Regions from separate parts of the Bradyrhizobium sp. MV1.5 genome, predicted to be linked through region 2. Evidence: riboswitches for the same ligand, from Rfam matches in the RefSeq annotation. Region 2 holds a riboswitch; the other holds the start of a gene.
What was found. Region 2 has a riboswitch for cobalamin ahead of AC0L2J_RS06575 (TonB-dependent receptor). Riboswitches for the same ligand answer to the same signal wherever they lie in the genome.
Positions count from the first base shown of each region.

Region 1 (7,507 bases), on a different contig from region 2:
GGGCATTTCGACTGTGCCCTGACGGCCGGATCGACTGCTTGATTTCTAATGGCCCGGGCCCGAATGGCCTGGTGCTCAGTCCGGACGAGACCGTAATGTACGTTGCAATGACGCGCGACAATTGCATCTGGCGCGTACCGCTGATGCGTGATGGCATGGGGAAAGTCGGACGATTCAGCTGGTTCTTTGCGACGAGCGGTCCTGACGGACTGACGGTCGATCAAAAAGGGAGGCTCTTTGTCGCGCATGATTCCCTCGGCCACGTCTTCGGTGGGGCCAAACGGCGAAAGCGGTCCGCTTGCATCCAGTCCTGCGCAGGGTGGAAGCTGCACGAATGTCGTATTGGACGCGGCACTCGGCGCATTGCTCATTACGGAATCTTCTACCGGATCAGTGTGATGGCTGATCTCGCTCACCTTCCTCGAAATTCGCCAGCAGGAGTGGCAAGGTGGTGCGGAATCTTTTCACGCGCCGGTCCGCCGCACCAAGCTGCAGGAATGAGTGTGGTAGACGACTGGCTAGCCAGTCGCCGAGAGAATGTAATTGGTGACGAATGGATGGCGTTTGTGTGCGGTGATCTCAAACCAGAGCCGGTAATCGCACTGCATGGGAAGCGCAAAAGAAGGATTCGTAATGCTGGGTCGGGCTCCGCCCGGAACGGGCCGCCGCCGACCTGTCGCCTTTTGGTCGGGCGGGTCGCGGTATCGCTGCCCACAACGCAGAATGATTGATCGCCGATATTTTCGAACGTTCTCGCCAAGAAGGCCGAAGAGGTAACCGCTCGCGGTGGGAGTCAGCTCCGCATCAGCGTCAAGGTTCTCGATCATGCTTGGCCGCGACGCACGCGTGAAGCGTTCGTTTTGAGAAGGAACAAGCCCAGGATTTACTGCTTGAAGGACTTTACCGATAGCACGCTAGCCCAGAGCGCTTCAAGTGTGTGGCGCAGAGGTCGTACTACTGTCAGAGCCTCTTGCGCGCGCGCAATCCTCCAACCCGATATCCCCTCTCCTCGTAGAAGTGGCGTACCCGTTCTAGGGCCGGATAACCATCCGGAGGCAACGCAACCTCAATCATCTGCCAGCCGCGTCGCTTCGCCTCCGAATCTACCGCCTCGAGCAGATGCCGACCGCAGTCAGAGCTCCGGAAGTCACGAGAAATCCATAGCTCCTGAAGCACGCCGTACGCTCCGGCTGCTCTCACGGCCTGTACGGCCGAGATGCTAGCTACCCCTACAATCTGCCCGGTGCCTTGTTCCTCAACGACAAAAATGAAGCCCTGTTCGGGATCCTGAATCAGGCGCAACGCCGCCTGCTTCGCGCCTTGAAGGCTGAACTCCGGTCCGGGGCCACCTAACTCGGAAAGTAGCTCTTCGACCGCTTTTGCGACCGCGTTCTCATCTCCTGGCACGCTCTTGCGCAAAGCCGTGCCCGCGCTGGACGTGCCTTGCCCTTCAGCACCAACACGAACACCCGACCTGGCCCACTGGGGGAAATTCATGCTCAGGAGGATACAGAAAACGCAATTGAGAGCAACTATCAGGCTCGGTAGGAAGCAGCACGTCCACACTCGCTAAGGCAACAGAGCTGAGGTAATTGCAAGCCATTGCCGTTCTCAGAATCGACTGCGGGTTGAGCAGCTGCGAACTCATGATGGACTGCCTTCGATTGGAAAACATATCACGGCACACGCCGGTCATGCCGATCAAACATTCGTAAGAGTGATTGCCGATCGTCGCTCACGAACTACTCGCTTCAACAAATCGTGCGCCACGATGATCGCAGCGCCATAGAGCGTCAGCTCGGTGCGTCCGAAGGAGAGATTCCCACCTCGCGTGCGTCACTCGTACTTGCGCGAAGCGCGACAGGTATCATACGCGTGCGTCCGATAAAATCGTCTGAGCAAGATCGCGAAAGATTTTGCACACCAATGCACTATCTTAAGCTTATCTCGAACAATCGAAAGATATCGGGAAGCACAGCTTGTTTGGACCTTCGCTCCTCGTTTAAGGCACCGTCACGGAACAGGAGTGGTTGCGATGGAACATGGGCAGGCCGAACTGGTCGGAGGGAAACCTGTAATCTTCGGGCAACGTAAGGTGCGGCCGCGGGCGTGCCTGGCCGTCGGCAAGCGGCATCTGCGCGCCTTTCTACGGGATGTGCTGGAGGATATGGGGTTTGTTATCAGCGAATGCAGGACTGCTGACGAGTTGCCGCACGTACTCCGCACGGAGTTCCCTGATCTGATCCTGCTCGGCATTGGCTCGGACCGCATCGAGCCTGGACGATTGCTCGAGATACTGGTACGCGAAGAATTTGCAGGCCGAGTGCTGGCGTTCGGAGCGCGCGAGTCGATCATCATGGCGGCAGTGCAGCAGGTCGGTAGTGAATATGGACTTGCTATGCTGCCGCCGCTCAGGGCGCCGTTTGCAGCCGAGACGTTGCGCGATCGGATCGGCATGCTCTTGCCAAGAGAGCCGGCGCCCCGTCCCGCGGTCCATGTCGGAGAAGCCTTACACGCTGGCTGGCTTGAGCTCTGGTATGAGCCGAAGTTTGACGCGTGTACCCTTAGCCGCCGCGGCGCCGAGGCTCATGTGCGAATGCGGCACCCGACCTGGGGCGTTGTTCCACCGGCCTATTTCATCCCGGAATCTCACGATCCGCATTTTAGGAACTTGTCGCAGTTCGTGATCGACCGCGCGATCAAGGATTGGCAGTATCTTCTGGAGCAGCAAACTTCGATCGATCTCTCCATCAATCTCCCGGCAGCATTCCTGATTGACCCGCAGGCGGTACGCGATCTCTGTCGGCGCATGCCGTCGCACGCCGCTTTCGGCGGGTTGACGATTGAAATCGAGAGCGTGGAAGCGATCCAGAACCTAGATCTCCTGGTCGAGGTTGCGCGTGAGGTTCGCTTTCACAACATTGGCCTTGCAATCGACAATGTCGGTGCCAATTGGCCGCAGCTGATGGGGATGACAAAATTCCCGTTCATGAAATTGAAAGTAGATCGTCAGTTCGTCGGCGGCTGCGCGAATGGGCCCCTCAAGCGAACGGTGTGCCGCCATATCGTCGATCTAGCCAAAGAGTACAATGTGCGCACCGTCGCCGAAGGTGTGGAGAGCCAGGCTGACCTAATCGCTGTGGCCGAACTCGGCTTCGACCTTGCGCAGGGCCATCTGTTCGGAAAAGCCATGCCACTGAAGCAATTTGCACAGTCATCTTTCAACCCTGCTCCAGCTCGTCCAAAATAGTTGCGAGTGGCTGAGTGCGGCCAAGCGACGCTCGCGAGCACCGCCATGCCTACTCGGCACCAGGCATGAGGCTGAGTGCAATTCAGTCGGTCTGCAAGGCCAGTGTCGCTCGTCCCGCCGCCACTTCATTTCCCTCCGAAGCTTGTTATACCACAAGCCCGTTTTGGCAAGCCTCCAGCGAGTCCTCCGCGCAGCTAGCGTTGCAGCCATGAGCGAGGCTTGCACAAACCTCCAGTCGGGGTGTGTGACCGGAGGTTTGCCGAGATCCGACGTAGACCTGCGTCCGTTCGCGGGTTTTGTCGCCGCCGGTGGAGGAAGCGTCAGCCTCGCTTGCCCCCGCGCTGACGTGCCAAACAAACCGACGGACGCTTCCAGCTTCAAGGCGCGACTGACTCTCGCAAGAGGGCCCGATGGCTCATAGCCTGAAATTGAAGCGACCTGTTGCTGTCGCAGACGCAACATGGTCTCAGACCCGGGACAGCCGAATTGGGCAAATTGCCCAACATTGAGCGCGTCTGCGTTTGGCACGGCATTTGAAAGGGATCGCCCATGGCATCGCTCGCCTAAGGAGTCGGAAGGCATGGCTTACAAGATCGTCGCTTCGCAATGCACCGTTTGTGGCGCATGTGAGTTCGAGTGTCCCAACGCGGCGATCAGTCTGAAGCGTGACATTTACGTTATCGATGCCAAAAAATGTACGGAGTGCGAGGGCCATTGCGACACGCCGCAATGCGCGGTGGTCTGTCCGGTCCCTGACACCTGTGTCCCGTCCAAGACAGGATAGGCAGCCCGCGACCAAAAGGCCTCATCGCTCGATTTCGCGAACGAAGTTGTAGATGTGGGACCTTGAGGAGACCACGACCGCATGGGGCGCATCGAGGTCGATTAACATCGTTATGAGCTTAAGACGCTGAGCGACGCCGAGGAACCCCTCAAAGGGCTCTGTCGGAGGACACCGTCGAATTTGTCACGAACAAGGACAAGGCCCTCGATGCTCAGTGGCCGCGTTACGGCCTATCGTCGCTGGTGGCGAGTCGAGGCGAGGCAGACCCGGCGTCGAGCGGCCACGGACGCATCGAAGCCGGCGCAAAAGTCGCTGAGCACGTGAACACCTAGTGCACCGAGAAGGATCATCTTGGCCAACCTCACGGAGGCGGACGACCTCGTGCCTGGTCGCGGGCCCGCCGAACACCAAGGAGCCGACCTGATCATCCGTTCGGTCCTGGAGCAATCCGGCTTTCGAAATGTCTAGGGAGCCTCGTGGGCTGTGACCAAACGGATGCCGGCCGAGGATGATCGCACCTTCCTGACGCGCAGGTTCGAAAAGCTGCTGACGGAAAAGGTCGCCTCCTCGCGATCACACAGATACCGAAAGCCGCCCGGGTTCGTTCCGGTGGTGGAGCTCAACCGTTACGCGAGCGGGGAGCGAATGCATTTCAAAAGCGGAGCCTCCACAGATCCGGGCGTGTTCACTAGGCCGCGAGCAAGACCGTCTTACCTGCCTAGTGCGCTCGTAATCGCTTGGGCAATGTCGCAGCGAGAATCGGTAGGTTGACGCATCGATCCTCGTGCGCATAATCCAAGCCGTCGCGGTCTCCGGATTTCGTTTGATCCGGAGCTAAGAGGGAAGCCGGTGCAATGCCGGCGCTGCCCCCGCAACTGTAAGCGGCGAGCCGCTGTCCAACGAAGTCACTGAAGCCATGCGGCTTCGGGAAGGCCGGACAGCAGCGACGACCCGTGAGCCAGGAGACCTGCCTCGACAAGATATCGTCCACGGGCGGGGCGTCCCGGTGTGCGCCAAGCAGTTGTCGCTCACGCGATGTTCGCTGTCTGCGTCCGCCATGGCCTTTGCCCCAACATGGGGTCTAAGCTATGTCAATCCTTTCGCTTCCCGTTGCCACACTGGGGACGTCACGCATCGGCCCACGACGCGAACTCAAATTCGCGCTCGAGAGCTACTGGGCGGGAAAATCTAGCGAAGCCGAGCTCCTCGAGGCGGGGAGTGGACTTCGTGCCGCTAATTGGGCACGGCAAAAATCCCGCGGTGCGACCGTCATTCCTTCGAATGACTTCTCGCTCTACGACCATGTGCTCGATACCAGCCTAATGGTCGGCGCGATTCCCGACATTTACGGCTGGAACGAAGGTCCTGTGTCGCTCAAAACCTACTTCACCATGGCGCGTGGCGCTCAAGACGGTGGTCACGCTCAGCATGGGCCCGGCGTAGCCGCACAGGAGATGACGAAGTGGTTCGATACGAACTACCACTACATGGTGCCGGAATTTCACCAGGATCAGATCTTTAAGTATGCCTCTCGGAAGCCGATCGAGGAATATGAGGAGGCAAGAAGCCTCGGTTATCAGACGCGGCCCGTCCTAGTGGGCCCAGTCACTTTCCTGAAGCTCGGCAAAAGCGTAAATCCCGCATTCAATCCGCTGTCGCTGCTTGATCGACTCCTCCCCGTCTATGTCGATGTTCTCCGCGAACTAGCCTCGCGCGGCGCTGAATGGGTTCAGCTCGACGAGCCATGCCTAGTGATGGACGTCGACGAAGCATCTCGGGCCGCTGTCCGCCGGGCCTATGCTCATTTCGCTAAGGCCGTGCCGGCGCTTAAAATCATGCTGGCCACATACTTCGGGGCTGTCGGCGACAATCTTGAAACAGTATTGGCCTTGCCCGTTGCCGGGGTTCATGTCGACCTGGTTCGTGCACCTTACCAGTTGGACGCGATTGTCGCCAGAGCAGGTAGAGATCTAGTGGTCTCGCTCGGTGTCGTTGATGGTCGCAACGTGTGGCGCTCTAATCTGCCGGCGCTACTCGACCAACTTGCTCCTATGGTCAAAAAACTGGGCAGGGACCGTGTTCAGATTGCCCCCTCCTGCTCGCTGCTTCATGTTCCGACCGATATTGAACTAGAGATCGATCTCGATCCCAATCTGAAGACGTGGTTGGCGTTCTCAGTGCAGAAGATCAAGGAGCTTTCGATTTTGGGCAAAGCGCTGGCTGGCCATGCTGCCGACGTGGCCGATGAACTCACGCTCTCAGAGGATGCATCCGTCACCCGCGAAACATCGCCGAAGATCCACAGTGCGAACGTCGCCGGACGAATGGCCGCGATCGACGATAGCATGCGTCGCCGTCGCAGTGCGTTCACCCAGCGCGCCGACGTCCAACGCGTCGCCTTCGCATTGCCGATGTTTCCAACCACAACCATCGGATCCTTCCCGCAAACGGCGGACGTCCGCAATGCGCGTGCAGCTCATGCGCGGGGAGCGCTGAATGACACGCAGTACGAGCAGCTTCTGAAAGCGGAGACAGCCCATACCGTGCATTGGCAGGAAGATATCGGCCTGGACGTGCTCGTACACGGTGAGTTCGAGCGCAATGACATGGTTCAATACTTTGGCGAGCAGCTGTTGGGTTTCGCATTCACCAAGCACGGCTGGGTTCAGTCTTATGGCTCGCGGTGCGTTCGTCCTCCTATCCTGTTTGGAGATGTCTCCCGCCCGAAGCCCATGACCGTTAAATGGTGGCGACATGCGCAGTCTCTGACCAAAAAACCCGTCAAGGCTATGCTGACCGGACCGGTGACGATCCTGAACTGGTCGTTTGTCCGTGACGACATCCCGCGGAGCGAGACATGCCGACAGATCGCTCTCGCGATCCGAGACGAGGTCATCGACCTTGAGGCGGCTGGAGCGACCATGATCCAGATCGACGAGGCTGCGTTGCGGGAGGGATTGCCACTGCGCAAATCGCAGTGGAAGGACTATCTCGATTGGGCAGTGGACAGTTTCCGTGTTTGCTCCTCCGCTGTCGCTGACGGAACTCAGATCCATACGCACATGTGCTATTCCGAGTTTAACGAAATCATCGATGCGATCGCAGCAATGGATGCCGACGTCATTTCAATCGAGGCGTCGCGCTCCAAAATGGAATTGCTCGACGCTTTCAAGAGCTACAATTATCCTAATGAAATTGGGCCGGGCGTCTATGACATTCATTCACCGCGCATTCCCGCAGCAGCCGAGATCAAGCAGCTGATTGTGTTGGCGCGGCAGCGGGTTTCCGATCGGCAGCTCTGGATCAATCCCGACTGCGGACTGAAAACTCGAAGGTGGGAAGAGGTGCGTCCCGCGCTCGTCAATATGGTGGCCGCCGCACGCGAGTTGCGGGGTGAGGCATGATCGTACGCAGCGTGTCGCCAACGTATTTGTGAATAAGATCCACGCGCGTTGGGAGGTCGCGATATCTTG
Region 1 is NZ_JBVVPL010000011.1:57,478-64,984, reverse strand. It holds gene AC0L2J_RS13335 (SMP-30/gluconolactonase/LRE family protein) at 1-731, shown strand, start outside; gene AC0L2J_RS13330 (GNAT family N-acetyltransferase) at 961-1,419, opposite strand; gene AC0L2J_RS13325 (EAL domain-containing response regulator) at 2,036-3,250, shown strand; gene AC0L2J_RS13320 (4Fe-4S binding protein) at 3,831-4,034, shown strand; cobalamin riboswitch at 4,824-5,023, shown strand; gene metE (5-methyltetrahydropteroyltriglutamate--homocysteine S-methyltransferase) at 5,123-7,438, shown strand.
Region 1: another riboswitch for cobalamin. It lies ahead of metE (5-methyltetrahydropteroyltriglutamate--homocysteine S-methyltransferase); the one in region 2 lies ahead of AC0L2J_RS06575 (TonB-dependent receptor).

Region 2 (7,507 bases):
TGATGGTCGGCTCGGTGCCACCGCGGCCATAGCAAGCCGGCCCCGGCTCGGAGCCGGCACTTTCCGGTCCGACGGTCAGGCCACCGGGGCCGTTGCGAACAATCGATCCGCCGCCCGCGCCGATCGAGTGAACCGCAAGCATCGGCTGGCGCAGCGGCTTGTCGCCGAGCATCCGGCCGTCTGTCATCTCGGCCTGGCCGTCAACGATCAGGCAGACGTCGGTCGTGGTGCCGCCCATGTCGAACGTCAGCATCCGCGATGTGCCGAGCTGGCGCGCGATGCTGACGGATGCGGAGACGCCGGCCGCGGGGCCCGACATCGCCATCACCAGCGGCCGCCGCTTCACGGCCGAGATCGGGACCATGGCGCCGGCCGAATGAAACACCTGCAGGCCGGGACCGATCGGCAGCCGTTGCTCCAGCTCGCTGAGATATTCCACCGCGATCGGCATGGCGGCCGCGTTGAACACGGTCGCCGAGGTCCGCTCGTATTCGCGCGCCTCGGGATTGACCTCGTGCGACAGCGAGACGTGGGCGACGACGCCCTTGAGCCGCTCGCCGAGCATTTTCTCGTGCACGGGATTGGCATAGGCGTGAAGCAGCGCGACCGCGACGCTCTGAACTCCGGTCCCCTTGAGCCAGGCCACCAGGCGCTCGATCTCCGCGTCATCCAGCGCCTTCAGCACCCGGCCCTCGTGATCGAGGCGCTCGGCGAGGCCAAAACATCGTTCGGGCGGCACCAGCGACGGCGATTTCGGCGGGACGTCGAGACGATAGAGATCGCGGCGGCGATAGCGGGCGATCTCCAGCACGTCGGCAAAGCCTTGGGTCGCCACCAGCGCCACTTTCGGCAGACGTCCTTCGACGATGGCGTTGGTCACGCGCGTGGTGCCGTGGACGAAGCGCTTGACCTCGCTCTTGCGCAGGCCCACCGCCTCGATCGCCTCCAGCATCGCCTGAACCGGAGCTTGAGGTCGCGACGGCACTTTCGCGATCCGCGCCTCCGCGGGGGAGTGTCGGATCGCGATGATGTCGGTGAAGGTGCCGCCGATATCGGTGCCGACTTCCCAGTGGTTTTCGTCGGTGCTCATGTGGCGTCAGCTACGGACGACGTTCGAACCGGACGCGGGGCCCTTCCCGTCCTTCGCGAAGTTCAATCCCAAGCCCAGAGCGCTCATCATCATCCCCTGTCATGCCACCGCTTGCGAGCGTGCGACAGAGCGATGGCCTCGGGATAGGGCCGGAGTTGTCGCAACGCACAGGACCGGCCCGCAACCGGCGCGACGCGCCGAGGCACTTTTTAGTGCAGCGCTGCCCGCATGGAGAGCACGTCAGTGTGGATCGTTCCACCCAGGATAAGTGCAGCGCACACGAGTTTTCCAGGGCGAAAAGCCACATCCGTTGCACTGCAATCCACGCGCGGCGCAAATACTGTCTAATTTGCAGGCGATCGACCGGCGCTCCGGGCCATGCGATTGCTTATGAGCTATGCATGCCAGTCGGCTCAGCCTCTCTTTATTGTACGATCAGTAAGCGGTGGTTTTGCCCGCTCAACGCCTCGCGACGAGGCGGCGCCAGCCGATGGCAATGCCCGTGATGGAGAACAGAAAGCCGAGGGCGCAGAGCCCGACGACCAAACCGTCGCGCAGCAACGGGCGCGCGACGAGGGCGGGAAAATCCAGCGTGTGCAGCGCGCCGTAGAGCCAGCGATAGACCCGCCGCGACGAATCCAGCCTTTGCAGCAAATTGCCGTCGGCGCCGTCGATGTCGAACCAGAGGTCGCCGCAGTACGAGCGGTAGACCGGGGCACCCGGAACGGTGGACTGCGCGGGATAGTTGTCGTTGTCGGCAAGTACGGACGGTACGCCGCAGCCGGCCGCGAGACGCGCGGTCGGCCTCTCGACCTCCTGCACATCCAGAGATCCCGTCGCCCCATCGCGGGGCGCATCCCCTGCCTTAATCAAGGTCTGAGCGGCAAGAGCGGTGCGATCCCGCCGATAGAGATTGCCGTTGAAGGCAAACCATTCGATCTCACGGGCCGACGGCGACACAGGCTGCCGATCGAGCGATGGGGCAGCCGTCCAATTCGGTGAAGCGTTCATCACGCTGGATTCAGCCGAGGTCAATTGCCCACGCGAGAACAGCCGCCCGTGATCCATCGAGAGCCAGCCACTGAAAATCCAGGTCAGCACAAACACCATCGCCGCGAGGCCGATGAGATGATGCAGCGCATGCCAGCCACGATAGGGCGAGCCGATCAGACCGCATCGAGGTTTGATCCGCGCGAGGCCGAGCACAGCGCCCAACAATGCTGCGATCAGGGCCAGCAGCGACAAGGTCCAGACCACGCGATCCCACAGCGACCAATTACTTCGCAGGACTGTCGGATAGATCCAGTGCAGCACGCTGCCGACGAGATTCCAGGTCCGCTCGCTGCGCGTCGTATCCAGAACGATCTCGCCGGTGAGCGAGGAGACATAGACCTCCGTTGCGGCGGCGTCGCCCAGGGCAACTCGAAACAGGGGCCGATGGCGGTCAAAGCCGTTTGGCACGCTCCATTGGTCATAGTCCGCGCGCGCGACGATCGCGGCTTGCGCGGCATCCAGCCCACGGCTGCGTGCGTGGTCTCGCGCGATGGCCAGCGCGACCTCGGAAGACGAGACCGACGCATCGGCCCCATCGGAGGCGCGGACTGCGCCCGCGCGCGACGGCCCCGCGACGACATAGACCGGTCCGTTGCTGCGCTGGATCAGGCGAACGCGCGTCGCATCCGCGATGCCGCTCGCGGCAACGGCATCGGCGACCGCAATCCTGGTCTCAGCGCTAGCCAGCGGCACGAGCCCGGCAAAGCGTTCAGATTCCGTCAGGGAGGGAAACGGAACGAAGTGCATCACGATCCCCGTCGCGAACCACATCGCGAACAGCAGGCAGAACGCGATCCCGAGCCATCGATGCAGCAGGACGATCGCGCGCATCATCGATCAGCGTCCTACCACTTGAACGCGGCCGAAATTTCATAGGTCCTAGGCGCGCCCAGCAGGATCTGGTCGGGATAGAACGGATCGCCCCAGATCGCGTAACGCTTGTCGGCGATGTTGCGCACCCGGAAGGTCAGGCGGGCCTGGTCGACCGCGTTGAACACGGTCTTGGGGATGTCGACGAAGGCGTAGACATCGGCCACGGTGTAGGCCTTCAGCGTCACGGTGTTGGCATCGGTGTTGTAGCGGTCGCCGACATGGCGGCCGGTGATGCCGAGCTCGACCGCCCAGGGCGTGAAGAAACGGTACGACGCGCCGGCATTGGCGACGACGCGCGGCACGTTCGGCGGCGTGTTGCCGGCGAACGAGCCGCCGACAAAATCGTAGTCGGCGTAGCGCGCATCGACATAGGCGATGTTGCCCCAGAGACGCAGAGGCTCGATCGGACGCACGGACGCGGCAAGCTCGACGCCCTTCGATTCCTGCCGTCCGGCAAGATTGAGCTGCATGCCGCCGGCCGCGGCATAGACGTTCTTGCGCAGGATGTCGTAGGCCGAGAACGACCACTCCGCCCGGTTGTCCCAGAACAGATGCTTGACGCCGGTCTCATAGGTGCGCGCGGTGGTCAGGTTGAGCGGATCGGTCGGATTGAGCAGGAAGATGTTGTTGGCTGCGATGTCGGCGCCGGTCGCATATTGGCTGAAGAAGGTCAGGCCCGGAACGGCTTCCCACGTATAGCCGATACGGCCGGTGGTCGGGGCCCACGATTGCGAGAACGGGAAGTTCGCCTTCTCCAGACCGAACTTGTCGGTCGAATTGCGGTCGAGCCCAATATGCTCGACACGCAGGCCACCAACCAGTGCAAAGCTGCGCGTGAGCTTCAGCCGGTCCTCGAATGACAGCGCCTCATTGTCGATGCGCGCGGTCTGCTGCTGAATAGTGAGCAGGCCGTAGTAGCCGCGGGGCGGATCGACCAGTGGAACGGAATCGCCGGGGAAATTTGCGGCGCCCGGCCTCACGAAATCAAGATAGCTCGAGGACAGCGTCGTGACCAAGCGGTTGTCAAAGCCGGCGATATTCGCATCCCAGATCAGGTCGGTGATGTTGCCGACCAGGCGTTGGCTGTGCGCGACATAGAAGCGCTCACGGTCCACCAGGTTCGTACCGGAATTGAACGCCTCGATCTCATTGTTGAACCACGTGCGCTCTGCGCCGTAACCATAGGCCTGGCTTTTCAGCGTCAGGTCGGGCGCCAGCTTCAGCTCGAAACCGCCGCGCAGCCAGACCTCCTGTGCGACGTTGCGATTGTCGAGAACGTTGTAGTTGGTGTTGAAGGTGCGGTCATCGATCGTGACCGCACCGAGATTGGTTTTGTTGTAGTTCGAGATGTAATTGCCGGACACGATCCCCGTCGTCGCATGCGAGCCACTGAAGGCAATCGGCACCAGCGGCGCGCCCCAATAGGCCTTCGAGCGGTCCTCGCGGTACTCGATCGCGCCCCAGACCTTGAGACTGTCGGAGATGCGGTAATTGAGCTGGCCCGACACGTCGAGCGTCTTGGTGTTGGTGTCGTCGGCAAAGCCGTTGAGCGAGGAACGGCTGACGTCGAAGCGATAGTCCAGCCCCTGCACATTGGTGCTGCCGCCCGAGCCGTAATGCGCCCGGAACGAATTGAGCGAGTCCCAGGAGAAATCCGCCTCATTGCGGATCGGACCGGTGTGCGGCTGCTTGGTGACGAAGTTGATCGCGCCGCCGGCGGCGCCCTCGCCCGACATCAGCGATGCCGGCCCCTTCAGGAATTCGACAGCCTCCAGATTGGCCGTGTCGGTGATCCGCGAGGTCATGTTCTGCGGACCGATCTTGATGCCGTTGTAGAGTGTGTTGATCTGGCTGTTGGTGAAGCCGCGCATCGAGAAAGCCGAGGGTTCAGCCGGATTGTCGCCGGCTGTGACGCCGACTGCTCCCTGGGCGACGTCGGACACGGTGCGATAGCCCTGCTCGCGCATGGTTGCGGCCGAGATCACTTCCACGGTCGCGGGCGTTTCGCGCACGGTCAGGCCGAGGCGCGAGGCGCTCTCGGCGACGGCATTGGTATTGAGCGGCGTCTGCGCAACCGCGGTCGGCACGATAGGCTTCGGCGTGACAGATGCGGGCGCTGGCCTGCGCGCCGCTGCGCGGCGTGGGCCCTGCACGTCTCGTGCGGCCGGGCTGGCCTGCCTACGGGATTGTGGCGCCGAGACCTCGACGGGCGGCAGTGGCTCGCGGGCCTGCTGCGCCAAGGCCGCTGGCATGTCGATGGCGACAAAAGATGTGAGCGCCGCGGATGCGAGCAGGAGCGCGCGCGGTCGTACAATGCGAACGGGAGACACGGTCTTGGACCTCGGTATGACGTCAGTGGCACGTCACAGCGAACCAAGGTCCCATCTTCCGGCTCATAAGCCTTCCGATGAAGCCGAATGTCTGTACTCCCCGACCGACATCTTCGCGTGTGACCACGGCTGACGGCAGGTCTCCTGGCTCGCGGGTCAGTACCTTGCATCGCCTTCCCGGGACCGAGACACCCAGTGGCACGTGACGCAAGATTCGCCGCTTACAGTTGCGGGGGCAGCCACGGCATTGGGGACAACGTCCCCGCACCGCATTCCCTTTTCATCCCCTCTCGGGGAAACCGTCGCGAGCATCTAGGATTACGATCCAGACAGAGTCAATGTGCCAGTTGCGGCGTTATCGCCACAACGACCAGTTTCCTTGGAGATAAGCATGGAAGGCGAGACCTTCCTCTGGCTGATACGGCACGCGCCCGTCGATGGCGTCACGGGGACGATCCATGCAGCCGACGCGCCGGCCGATCTCGGCGCTCGCGCGCAGCTGGAGGCGCTGCGGCAGCGCCTGCCGCGGGACGCCGCGAGCTATGCGAGCCCTTCGCGGCGCACGGTCGAGACGGCTCGCGCGCTGGGGCGCGAGCCGCTGCAGGTGGACGAATTCAGCGAGCAAGACTTTGGCGAGTGGACCGGCCGTCGGCATGACGAGCTCGCCGCGACCGGTGGCGAGGCCTATGCACGGTTCTGGAGCGATCCGGCGCGCGGACGGCCGCCGGGCGGCGAAAGCTTTGAGGATCAAGTCGCGCGGGTCCGGCTGGGTCTGTCGAAGATCGGCGCCGGGGCCGCAACGCTCGTCGTGCATTCCGGCACGATCCGCGCGGCGCTGTGCATCGCGCTGGATCTGACGCCACAAGCGGCGCTGCGCTTTGTGATCGATCCGCTGTCGCTGACGCGGATCGACCGGCTCGCGACCGGCTGGCGCGTCGTCTGCGTCAATCAACCGATGATTTGATCAGGCCGGACGATCAGGCACATTGGCCTGCGCAAAGGTCGCCATGCCGTTGTGGAGCGCACAGGCCGACCGCACCAGCGGCAGCGCGATGGCCGCGCCCGATCCTTCGCCGAGCCTGAGATCGAGGCTGATCAGCGGTTGCACGTTGAGCGCGCGAAGCACCAGCCGATGCCCCTGCTCGGCGGACTGATGCGAGGCCAGCAGGAACGGCTGGCACGACGGGTTGAGCCGCGCCGCCGCCAGCGCCGCGACCGACACGATGAAGCCGTCGATCAACACGGGGATGTGGCGCTGCGCTGCTGCGATAACTGCACCGCAGATGGCCGCGATCTCGAGGCCGCCGACGGCGCACAGGATCTTTTCGGGCGAAGCGCCCGCAATGCCATGGCGTGCGATCGCAGCGTCGATCACCCGCGCCTTGTGCACACGGCCGGCCGCGTCGATGCCGGTGCCGCTGCCCGCGATCTCTTCCGCGCTCACGCCGAGCAAGCTCGCCGCAATCGCCGCCGATGTCGTGGTGTTGCCGATGCCCATCTCGCCGAAGATCAGAAGATCGGGCTGCCCGGCCTGCGCGCGCGTCACCGCACGTCGTCCGGCTTCGAACGCAAATGCCAGCTCTGTGGGGCTGAGCGCAGCTTCGACGCTGAAATCGCGCGTGCCGCTGCGCGGCTTGTCGGTCACGATCCCAGCCATCTCCTCCTGCGCCAGCGTGCCGGTGTCGACGACCTCCAGGCTGGAGCCCAGCTCACGCGCGAGCACCGAAATCGCAGCGCCGCCGGAGGCAAAATTCGCCAGCATCGCGATGGTCACTTCTTGCGGATAGGCCGAAACGCCCTGCGCGACGATGCCGTGATCGCCGGCGAAGATGATGATCGGCACCCGCGCCGCGCGCGGTTGCTCCGTTGCTTGCAGGCCCGCAAGCTCGATCGCGAGCTGCTCGAGCCGGCCGAGCGCGCCGGTCGGTTTCGTCAGTTGCGCCTGCCGCGCCACCGCCGCCTCGCGGTGGACTGCGGAGATATCCGGGCATTGTTGGGTGACCCATTCGGGGAGCATGCTGCCTCGCTTGCCTCACGGCCTGCGCTTGAGGATGTAACTGTCCATGATCCAGCCGTGCCGCTCGCGCGCCTCTTGCCGCACGGCGACGATACGCGGGCCGATCTCGGCCAGCGCGCCGGACATGATAATCTGATCGGGCAG
Region 2 is NZ_JBVVPL010000005.1:41,482-48,988, forward strand. It holds gene AC0L2J_RS06565 (hydantoinase/oxoprolinase family protein) at 1-1,090, opposite strand, end outside; gene AC0L2J_RS06570 (PepSY domain-containing protein) at 1,550-2,977, opposite strand; gene AC0L2J_RS06575 (TonB-dependent receptor) at 2,989-5,346, opposite strand; cobalamin riboswitch at 5,464-5,665, opposite strand; gene AC0L2J_RS06580 (histidine phosphatase family protein) at 5,738-6,310, shown strand; gene cobT (nicotinate-nucleotide--dimethylbenzimidazole phosphoribosyltransferase) at 6,311-7,363, opposite strand; gene cobF (precorrin-6A synthase (deacetylating)) at 7,379-7,507, opposite strand, start outside.